DNA from 2 places in the Streptomyces sp. NPDC001663 genome. Region 1 is predicted to be linked to the other one. Evidence: riboswitches for the same ligand, from Rfam matches in the RefSeq annotation. Region 1 holds a riboswitch; the other holds the start of a gene.
What was found. A riboswitch is a leader RNA that binds a small molecule or an ion and turns the genes downstream of it on or off. The one in region 1 is predicted to bind cyclic di-AMP.
Positions count from the first base shown of each region.

Region 2: it holds a riboswitch for cyclic di-AMP, as region 1 does, so the genes downstream of both, ACFY1L_RS02490 (peptidoglycan DD-metalloendopeptidase family protein) here and ACFY1L_RS35750 (M23 family metallopeptidase) in region 1, are expected to answer to the same signal.

Region 1 covers NZ_JBIAUR010000012.1:348,842-353,392, forward strand. The annotation lists gene ACFY1L_RS35735 (dihydrofolate reductase family protein) at 1-440, shown strand, start outside; tRNA gene ACFY1L_RS35740 (tRNA-Met) at 545-618, shown strand; gene ACFY1L_RS35745 (PP2C family protein-serine/threonine phosphatase) at 726-1,823, shown strand; cyclic di-AMP (ydaO/yuaA leader) riboswitch at 2,048-2,205, shown strand; gene ACFY1L_RS35750 (M23 family metallopeptidase) at 2,217-3,233, shown strand; gene ACFY1L_RS35755 (aldo/keto reductase) at 3,297-4,244, shown strand; gene ACFY1L_RS35760 (PrsW family intramembrane metalloprotease) at 4,285-4,551, opposite strand, start outside.
Region 2 covers NZ_JBIAUR010000001.1:513,148-517,698, reverse strand. The annotation lists gene ACFY1L_RS02495 (alpha-galactosidase) at 1-1,380, shown strand, start outside; cyclic di-AMP (ydaO/yuaA leader) riboswitch at 1,686-1,864, shown strand; gene ACFY1L_RS02490 (peptidoglycan DD-metalloendopeptidase family protein) at 1,869-2,792, shown strand; gene ACFY1L_RS02485 (Tat pathway signal sequence domain protein) at 3,012-4,551, shown strand, end outside.

The DNA of each region.
Region 1 (4,551 bases):
ACCACCACTGGCTCGCCCTCGCCTGCGAACTGGCGGCCCAGTGTCCGCCCTCCCGCACGGCCTTCAGCGTCGGCGCGGTGATCGTCGCCGCCGACGGCACGGAGCTCGCCCGCGGTCACTCGCGCGAGGGCGACGACCCGGTCGTCCACGCCGAGGAGGCGGCCCTGGCCAAGCTGGACCCCGCCGACCCGCGGCTCGCGTCGGCGACGGTCTACAGCAGCCTGGAACCCTGCGCCCACCGCGCCTCACGCCCCAAGCCGTGCTCGCGGCTGATCCTCGACGCGGGCGTACGGCGTGTGGTCACGGCCTGGCGGGAGCCGGACACGTTCGTCGAGGACGCCGACGGCAGCGGGCTGCTGGCCGCGCAGGGCGTCGAGGTGGTCGTACTCCCGGAGCACGAGGAGCGGGCCAAGGCACCGAACGGCCACCTGCTCGCATGAGCCGCCGCAGGTCATGACCGGGCCGCGGAAACCGTGCATGACCGGCCCGCGAACAACCCGTGTGCTGACAGCCCCGCGGATGGCGTATGCTGGTGACACACCGACGCGGGGTGGAGCAGCTCGGTAGCTCGCTGGGCTCATAACCCAGAGGTCGCAGGTTCAAATCCTGTCCCCGCTACTCAAGGCTCAGGGTCGGAGTCCAGTCACTGGACTCCGGCCCTGAGTGTTTCCCCCGATCGGCCTTCACGGCTCGCGCCCCGATCCCGCTCCCGGAAACCTGGAGCCGTGGAGCAGGAGGGGCCGATCTCGTACGCGCGCACCTTCGCCCGCATGCTCCCGCCGCTGCTGCTCGTCGTCGGGGCGATCTACGACTACCTCACCCCGTCGGAGTTCACCGCGGGCCCGCTCTTCACCGCCGCGCCCCTGGTCGCCGCCCCGCTCTACTCGCGCCGGGGCACCGTCCTCACTTGCATCGCGTCCGTCCTCGTCGTCGCCGCCGTCCATCTCGAGCTCGGCATCCTCTTCCACATCGACTCGATCACCGAGCTGGCGACCGTGCTGACGGTCGCCGTGCTGGCCGTCCTCATCAACCTCCTCGTCCGCCGCGGCCGCGAGCAGCTCGCCTCGCAGCGCGAGAGCGCCGAGGCCGCCCAGCGCGCCGTCCTGCCCCAACCCGCCGAGCGGATCGGGGGGTTCGCCATCGCCGCACGCTACGAGGCGGCGCAGGAGGACGCCTTCATCGGCGGCGACCTGTACGCGGTGCAGGACAGCCCGCACGGCGTACGGCTGGTCGTGGGCGACGTACGGGGAAAGGGGATGGGGGCGGTGGCCGCCGTCGCCGTCGTCATCGGGGCGTTCCGCGAGGCCGCCGAGCAGGAGGCCACGCTGGAGGCGGTCGCGCAGCGGCTGGACCGGGCGCTGGCGCGCGAGGCGGTGCGGCGAGAGGGGATCGAGCTGTTCGAGGGGTTCACGACCGCCGTGCTCGCCGAACTCCCGCACGGCGACGGCATCCTGCGGATCGTCACCCGCGGCCACCCGCCCCCGCTGCTGCTGTGCCCCGACGGCACCGTGCACACCCTGCACGCCCGCGAGCCGGCCCTGCCGCTCGGCATGGCCGATCTGGGCATCTGGCCCGACCGCGCCGAGGAGATCGAGTTCGCCGGCGGGGCCACGCTGCTGCTGTACACCGACGGGCTGTCCGAGGCACGGGACGAGCACGGGGTGTTCTTCGACCCCGCGGACCGGCTCTCCGGCCGGGTGTTCCACGACCCCGGCGCGCTGCTCGCCCGCCTCGCGGAGGAGGTGCGCCGGCACACCGGGGGCGGCACGACCGACGACATGGCACTGCTCGCCGTACGACGGCCGACTCCTGACCGAATGTGACCGCGTGTGATCGGGCGACCGCCCTCCGCATAACAACTGACATACCGTCAATACCTGTGAGGTTCTTGAGGTGTGGCCAACTCGCCCGATTTTCGCCGCTCCTGGCACGTACGTCCTGGCCAGAAAGGTTAATGATCAAGCGGAACACCTTGGAATCGGCACCCCGGGTCTATTAACGTTCGATAACGCAGCGCGGTCGTCCCAGCCGTCACAAGAGGCGGCTCCGTGCGCACGCGCCGAATCCCGCAAGGGAACCGGGGAACCACCACCCTGGGGTGAATCGCGCTGATACCGCCGTGGACCCACGGCAGGTATACGCGCGTAGGAGACCTTCCTGCTCCGAACCCGTCAGCTAACCCGGTAGGCGAGAAGGAAGGAAAGGAGCACGCCCACGTGGCGTCCAACCCGCCTGCCCCGGCAGCCCCGTTCGTGCCGAGCACCGAGCCCTTCGGCTTCGCCGGCCCCCGCACCGACGAGGGTCCGTGGGAGGAGTGGAACCCCACCGAGGAGTCCCTCCGCCCGGTACGCGGCCGGCATCGTGTGGCGAAGCAGCGCGGCGGGGGACTCGCCCGCAGCTCCACTGTCCTCGGCGTCGGTGTCATAGCCGCCGTCGGCGCGGGCGGCATGGCCAGCGCCAACACCGGCAAGCCGCCGGTGTCCATCTCCATGCCCGATCTGCCCTCCGTGTTCGGCGACTCCGCCGACGCCCCCAAGGGCTCCGCCACGGCGCTCAGCGATGTCGGCGTGACCTCCGCGGACACCGCGCAGGGCGCCAAGGGTGCCGGTGAGGCGCTGCGCGACCGCATCATGGCGCAGGCCGAGTCGCAGCAGGTGCAGATCGACAGCAAGGCCCAGTCGGCCACCGAGGCGGCCCTCGCCAAGCAGGTCGACGACGCGGCCGCCAAGGCCGAGAAGGAGGCCGCGGCCAAGGCCGAGGCCGCCAAGGAGAAGGCGGAGGCGGAGGCCAAGAAGGCGGCCGAGGCCGCGCGCCTGGCCGAGCTGGCCAAGCAGTTCAAGCTGCCGGTCGTGTCGTACACGATCACCGGCACCTTCGGACAGGCCGGCTCCATGTGGTCCTCCGGCTACCACACGGGCCTCGACTTCGCCGCCCCCACGGGCACGCTCATCAAGGCCATCCACAGCGGCACCATCACCGAGGCCGGCTGGGCCGGCTCGTACGGCTACCGCACCATCCTCACCCTCGACGACGGCACCGAGCTGTGGTTCTGCCACCAGTCGTCGATCAGCGTGAGCGTCGGCCAGAAGGTCAGCACCGGTGACGTCATCGGCCGCATCGGCGCCACCGGCAACGTGACCGGCCCGCACCTCCACCTCGAGGTCCACCCGAACGGCCAGTCCACCGGCATCGACCCGATGACGTGGCTGCGCAGCAAGGGCCTCAACCCCTGACGTTTACAGGATCTTTGCGGGCGTGCCGGAAGGACTGTTCCGGCACGCCCGTTGACGTAGTACATGACTTCTCTTCGCAAGCTCGGCTCCTCCGACCTCGAGGTCTTCCCGCTCTCCCTCGGCGGCAACGTCTTCGGCTGGACGGCCGACGAGGCCACTTCCTTCGCCGTGCTCGACGCCTACGCGGCCGTGGGCGGCAACTTCGTCGACACCGCCGACTCCTACTCGGCGTGGGTCGACGGCAACCAGGGCGGCGAGTCCGAGACGATCATCGGCAAGTGGGTCAAGGCGCGCAGCAACCGCGACGACGTCGTGATCGCGACCAAGGTCAGCCAGCACCCCGACTTCCCGGGCCTCACCGCCACCAACATCAAGGCCGCCGCCGACGCCTCCCTGCGCCGCCTCGACACCGACCACATCGACCTCTACTACACCCACTTCGACAAGCCCGAGGTGCCGGTCGAGGAGATCATCGGCGCGCTCGACGAGCTGGTGAGGGCGGGCAAGGTGCGGCACATCGCCGTGTCCAACATCTCCGCCGAGCGGCTCGCCGAGTCCCTGGAGTTCTCCGACCGCGAGGGCCTGGCCAAGTACGTGGCCATCCAGCCCCACTACAACCTGGTCTCGCGCGACACGTACGAGGGCGCACGCCAGGACCTGGCCGCGCGGTACGGCCTGGCCGCCGTTCCGTACTTCGCCCTCGCCTCGGGCTTCCTCACCGGCAAGTACCGCCCCGGTACGACGGTCGAGGGTGCCCGTGCGCAGGCCGGTGCCGGCAAGCACCTGGAGACCGAACGCGGCCGCAAGGTCCTGGCCGCCCTCGACGAGATCGCCGGCTCCCGCGCGGTCCCGGTCGCGACGGTGGCCCTGGCCTGGCTCGCGGCCCAGCCGACGGTCGCCGCCCCGATCGCCTCCGCGCGCACGGTGGAGCAGCTTCCGGCACTGCTGGGGGTGGGGGAGCTGACGCTCACCGAGACCGAGGTCGCCCGCCTGACCGCGGCGTCGGCCTGACGCCCGTCCTTTCCGAGCGCTGCGCCTGTCTTTTCGGGTGCTACGACCGGTACGGGTTGTACGCGGGATTCGGCATCGCCGGGTATCCGTACACCCCGTACATCGGCCAGGGCGGCGCCACCACCGGCACCGGGGGCGCGGTGACCCGCGCCGCGTAGTCCAGCGCGGGCCGCGCCGGTTCCCGCCGGCTCCACAGCTCGTGGAGCAACTCCCGTTCCCGTACGACGAAGTCGGCGCCGGCGCGGCCACGGCGCCCCCGGTGCCGCAGGAACGCCAGGGAGGTCGCGTACGCCTCGTACTGCGCGAC
Region 2 (4,551 bases), on a different contig from region 1:
CTCCCGGACGCGCGCGTGCAGATCACCGGCGGCGCCGGCTACGACGACTCCGGGCTGCTGCGCCTGGAGGCGGGGGAGTCGTACACGTCCCCCGTCTTCGCCGGCCTCTGGAGCGACGGCGGCTTCGGCGGTGCGAGCCGCGCCTGGCACGCGTACCAGCGCGCGTACGTCATCCCGGACGCCGACCGGGACCGGCCCGTGCTGTTCAACTCCTGGGAGGCCACGGAGTTCGACATCTCCGAGGAGCAGCAGGGGACCCTTGCGCGCCGGGCCGCGGCGATCGGTGTCGAGCTGTTCGTGGTCGACGACGGCTGGTTCGGCAAGCGCGTCAGCGACCGCGCCGGACTCGGCGACTGGACGCCCAACCCGGACCGGTTCCCGAACGGCCTCAAGCCGCTCGCGGACTATGTGCACGCCCTCGGCATGCAGTTCGGCATCTGGGTCGAACCCGAGATGATCAACCCAGACAGCGACCTCTACCGCGCACACCCCGACTGGGTGCAGTTCCAACCGGGACGAAAGCGGACGGAATTCCGCAATCAGCTCGTACTGAACCTGGCCCGGGAGGACGTCCAGGAGTACCTGTGGGAGCGACTCGACGCGCTCCTGTCCAGCGCCCCGATCGACTACGTGAAGTGGGACTTCAACCGCTGCTTCACCGACGCGGGCTGGCCGGACGAGCCTTACCCGCAGCGGCTCTGGGTCGACCATGTCCATGCCCTGTACGCCCTGTTGGATCGGCTGCGGGCGGCCCACCCCGACGTCGCCTTCGAGTCCTGCTCGGGCGGTGGCGGCCGGATCGACCTCGGGATCATGAGCCGTACGGACCAGGTGTGGACCTCCGACAACACCGACCCGCTCGACCGGCTCGCCATCCAGCACGGCTTCAGCCAGATCCACCCTGCGCGCGTAATGGCCGCCTGGGTCACCGACAGCCCGAACACCCAGCTCAACGGGCGGGTCAGCTCGCTGCGCTTCCGGTTCGTGAGCGCCATGGCGGGCGTACTCGGCGTCGGCGGGGACCTGACTCAGTGGACTGAGGAGGAGCTTGCCGAGGCTCAGGAGTGGGTGACGCTCTACAAGGGGATCCGGCCCCTCGTGCAGCACGGCGACCTCTATCGGCTCCGACCCCCGACGGGTGGACTCAGCGCGGTGCAGTACGTGCGCGGGGACGAGGCGGTTGTCCTTGCCTGGCTCCAGGCTCAGAGCTACGGCGAACCCGTACCGGCGCTGCGGCTGCGCGGCCTCGATCCGGCAGCATCGTACGAATGCCTCGAAACGGGCGAAGTTCACGGGGGTGCCGTATTGCTGCATCACGGACTTCGTACCGGATTGCGCGGTGACCTCGATGCGGCGATCTTCCGGCTGCGTCGCATCTGAGTCGTCTGTCCGAATTGGCGCGTTGATTCTGCTTCATCATCCTTCGTTCCAACTCGCTCTGGAATGAGGTGTGGTGGAGCAGTGTCACGTGAGGAGCGTCATATCCGTGACCGTGCGTGGCCCGTCATGTTCACGTAATTCACATGCTTTACATGGGGGTTTGGGTAAGGAGATGCTCCCGTAATTCACGCTGGGTAACCGCGAATTCCCACAAGGGATCAACAGAATCCCATTCACAGGGAACCGTCACTTGTCCCTTTGCGTCGCGGTCGCTTACGTTCGCCACCAATCCGGACGGACGCCCAATCCTGCCGCCGCCCGGTGCCCGCACAACTCACCCGTGAACGGCAGGAGCGGGGGACCCACAGGTACAACTGCCTGTTCCGGTCTCCGGAACGGCTAGGGGTTAAGTCGCGTCCAAAACGCGGCCGGACATCTCCAGTTCGCACCCGACAGCTCACCTCGTAGGCGCCGGAGAGGAATTCGCCATGCCCGCGAAGGGTAAGCACCGCCGCCCGAAGTCCCAGCGTTTCACTCGCTCCATCGCCGTCGCCGGAACCGGTGGCGCAGCCCTTGCTCTTCCGCTCATGGGCGCCGCCGGGGCCCATGCCGCCACCCCGCAGTCCGCTTCCCAGTCGGTTTCGGAAAAGACCGTCCAGTCCCTTCCGGCCGCCGAGAAGAAGGCGACCGAGAAGAAGACCGCGGGCGTGCGGACCTATTCGGTCCGGGCCGGTGACTATCTCTCGAAGATCGCCGACGAGCAGCACGTCGCCGGCGGCTGGAAGAAGCTCTACTCGGACAACCGCCGGGCCGTCGGCGACGACCCGTCGCTGATCCACCCGGGTCTGAAGCTCACGATCGGCAAGAAGGCCGCGACGAGCACCACCAAGTCCTCGTCCTCCGCCCCGTCGAAGGCCTCTGCGTCGAGGGGCTCTTCGGCGAAGTCCTCTTCCTCCTCGAAGACGACCGCCACGCAGGCCGCCGAAACCACCAGCACCGCGAACGGGTTCACGCTCCCGGTCGCCGGTGCCACCGTCGGCACGGGCTACCACGTGGCCGGCAGCATGTGGTCCAGCGGGTACCACACGGGCGTCGACTTCGTCGTCCCGACCGGCACCTCCCTCAAGGCCGTGGGCGCGGGCACCGTCGTCTCCGCGGGCTGGGGCGGCGCGTACGGCAACCAGGTCGTCATCAAGCTCGCCGACGGCTACTACGCGCAGTACGGCCACCTGTCCCAGCTCTCCGTCTCGGCAGGCCAGACCGTGACCGAGGGCCAGCAGATCGGCCTCTCCGGAGCGACCGGCAACGTGACCGGCCCGCACCTGCACTTCGAGATCAGGACCACGCCGAACTACGGCTCCGACGTGGACCCGGTCGCCTACCTCCGCTCGAAGGGCGTCGGAGTCGGCTGACCCCCCGCCGACCCATCGCCTGACACGCCGCCGAAGGCCGGACCCCGATCCCCGGGTCCGGCCTTCGGTGTCTTCGGCTTTGCGGCGCCATGATCGCTTCATTGCGGTCTTGTGGCGGGTGGTGCAGGGCTGTCGACAGCGAGGGGAAAGTGGGGACACAGTGATCTCCGTAGCGATGCAAGCGCTTTCTAACGCCTTTCGAGGCCTACGGAGGTCCCCGTGCCCGGCGTCGACCGACGCACCGTCATCAAGGGCGCCGCAGCCGCGGCCGCCGCCGCCCAGTTCTCCTGGGCCCGCACCGCCGCCGCGGCGGACGGCTACGACGCCGAACTCCACTGGCTGGAGGGCCAGGCCCCGGACGTCCACGCCGGTGCCACCTGGGGCGTGCCCTGGGCGCGCGGCGCCCACCGGCCGGAGCAGAGGTTCCGGCTCGCGAGCGCGGACGGCGCGGACGTCCCCGTACAGACCTGGATCACCGGCTACTGGCCCGACGGCTCGGTCAAGTGGACCGCGCACGCGATCGCGCCGGACGCTCCGAAGGCGTCGGCGTACCGGCTCACGGCCGGAACTCCCGCCACGCCCGCGCGGAAGGTCACCGTCACCCGCTCCGCCGGACGCGTCGAGGTGTCCACCGGCGTCATCACCGCCGTCTTCGGCGCGAAGGGCTCCGACACGGTCGTCCGCAGTGTCCGACGCGGGACCGTCGAAATCGCGCGGGCCGGTCAACTGGTCGCCGTACGGCAGGAGTCCGTGCGCGAAGGCGCGGACGTCGAGCAGTTCGCCGGTCGTGTCGAGAAGGTCGAGGTGGAGCAGGACGGCCCGGTGCGGGCCGTGGTCCGCGTCGAGGGCCGGCACCGCCGCGGGGGGCGCACCTGGCTGCCGTACACGCTGCGTTTCGTCTTCTTCGCCGGCGCCGAGGCCTTCCGTCTGGTGCACACCTTCGTCTGGGACGGCGAGCAGAAGCCCGGCTCCGACGAGGGCGACTTCCTGCGCGGCCTCGGCATCCGCTTCACGGTGCCGCTCTCCGACCAGCCGTACGACCGGCACATACGGTTCGCCGACTCGGGCGGCGGCCTGTTCGGCGAGGCCGTCCAGGGCATCACCGGTCTGCGCCGCGACCCGGGCCGGGCGGTCCGCGATGCCCAGATCGCCGGCGAGAAGCTGCCGGACACGTCCACCTGGGACACGCGGGTGTCGAGCCGCCTCGCCTACATCCCGAAGTGGGGCGACTTCACGCTCACCCAGCCCACCGCCGACGGCTATGTCGTCCGCAAGCGCACCAAGGCGGGCCACGGCTGGATCCAGGCCGCCGCCGGTCGGCGCGCGGGCGGCTTCGGCTACGTCGGCGGAGCGGGCGGCGGACTCTCCTTCGGGCTGCGGGACTTCTGGCAGCGCCACCCCACCCAGCTCGACGTCCGCGGCGCCGCGAGCGAGGCCGCCGAGGTCACCCTCTGGCTCTACTCGCCCGAGGCCCAGCCCCTCGACCTGCGCTTCTACCACGACGGCCGCGGCCAGGACACGTACGAGAAGCAGGCCGAGGGCCTGGAGATCACGTACGAGGACTACGAACCCGGCTTCGGCACCCCGTACGGCATCGCCCGCACCAGCGAACTCACCTTCTGGGCACTGGAGAAGACACCGAGCGCCGCGGTGCTCGCCGCGCAGGCCGCCGCCACGGCGACCCCGCCGCTGCTCACCGCAACGCCTCAACGGCTCCATGCGGCAGGGGTGTTCGGCGACTGGGCCCCGGTCGACCGCT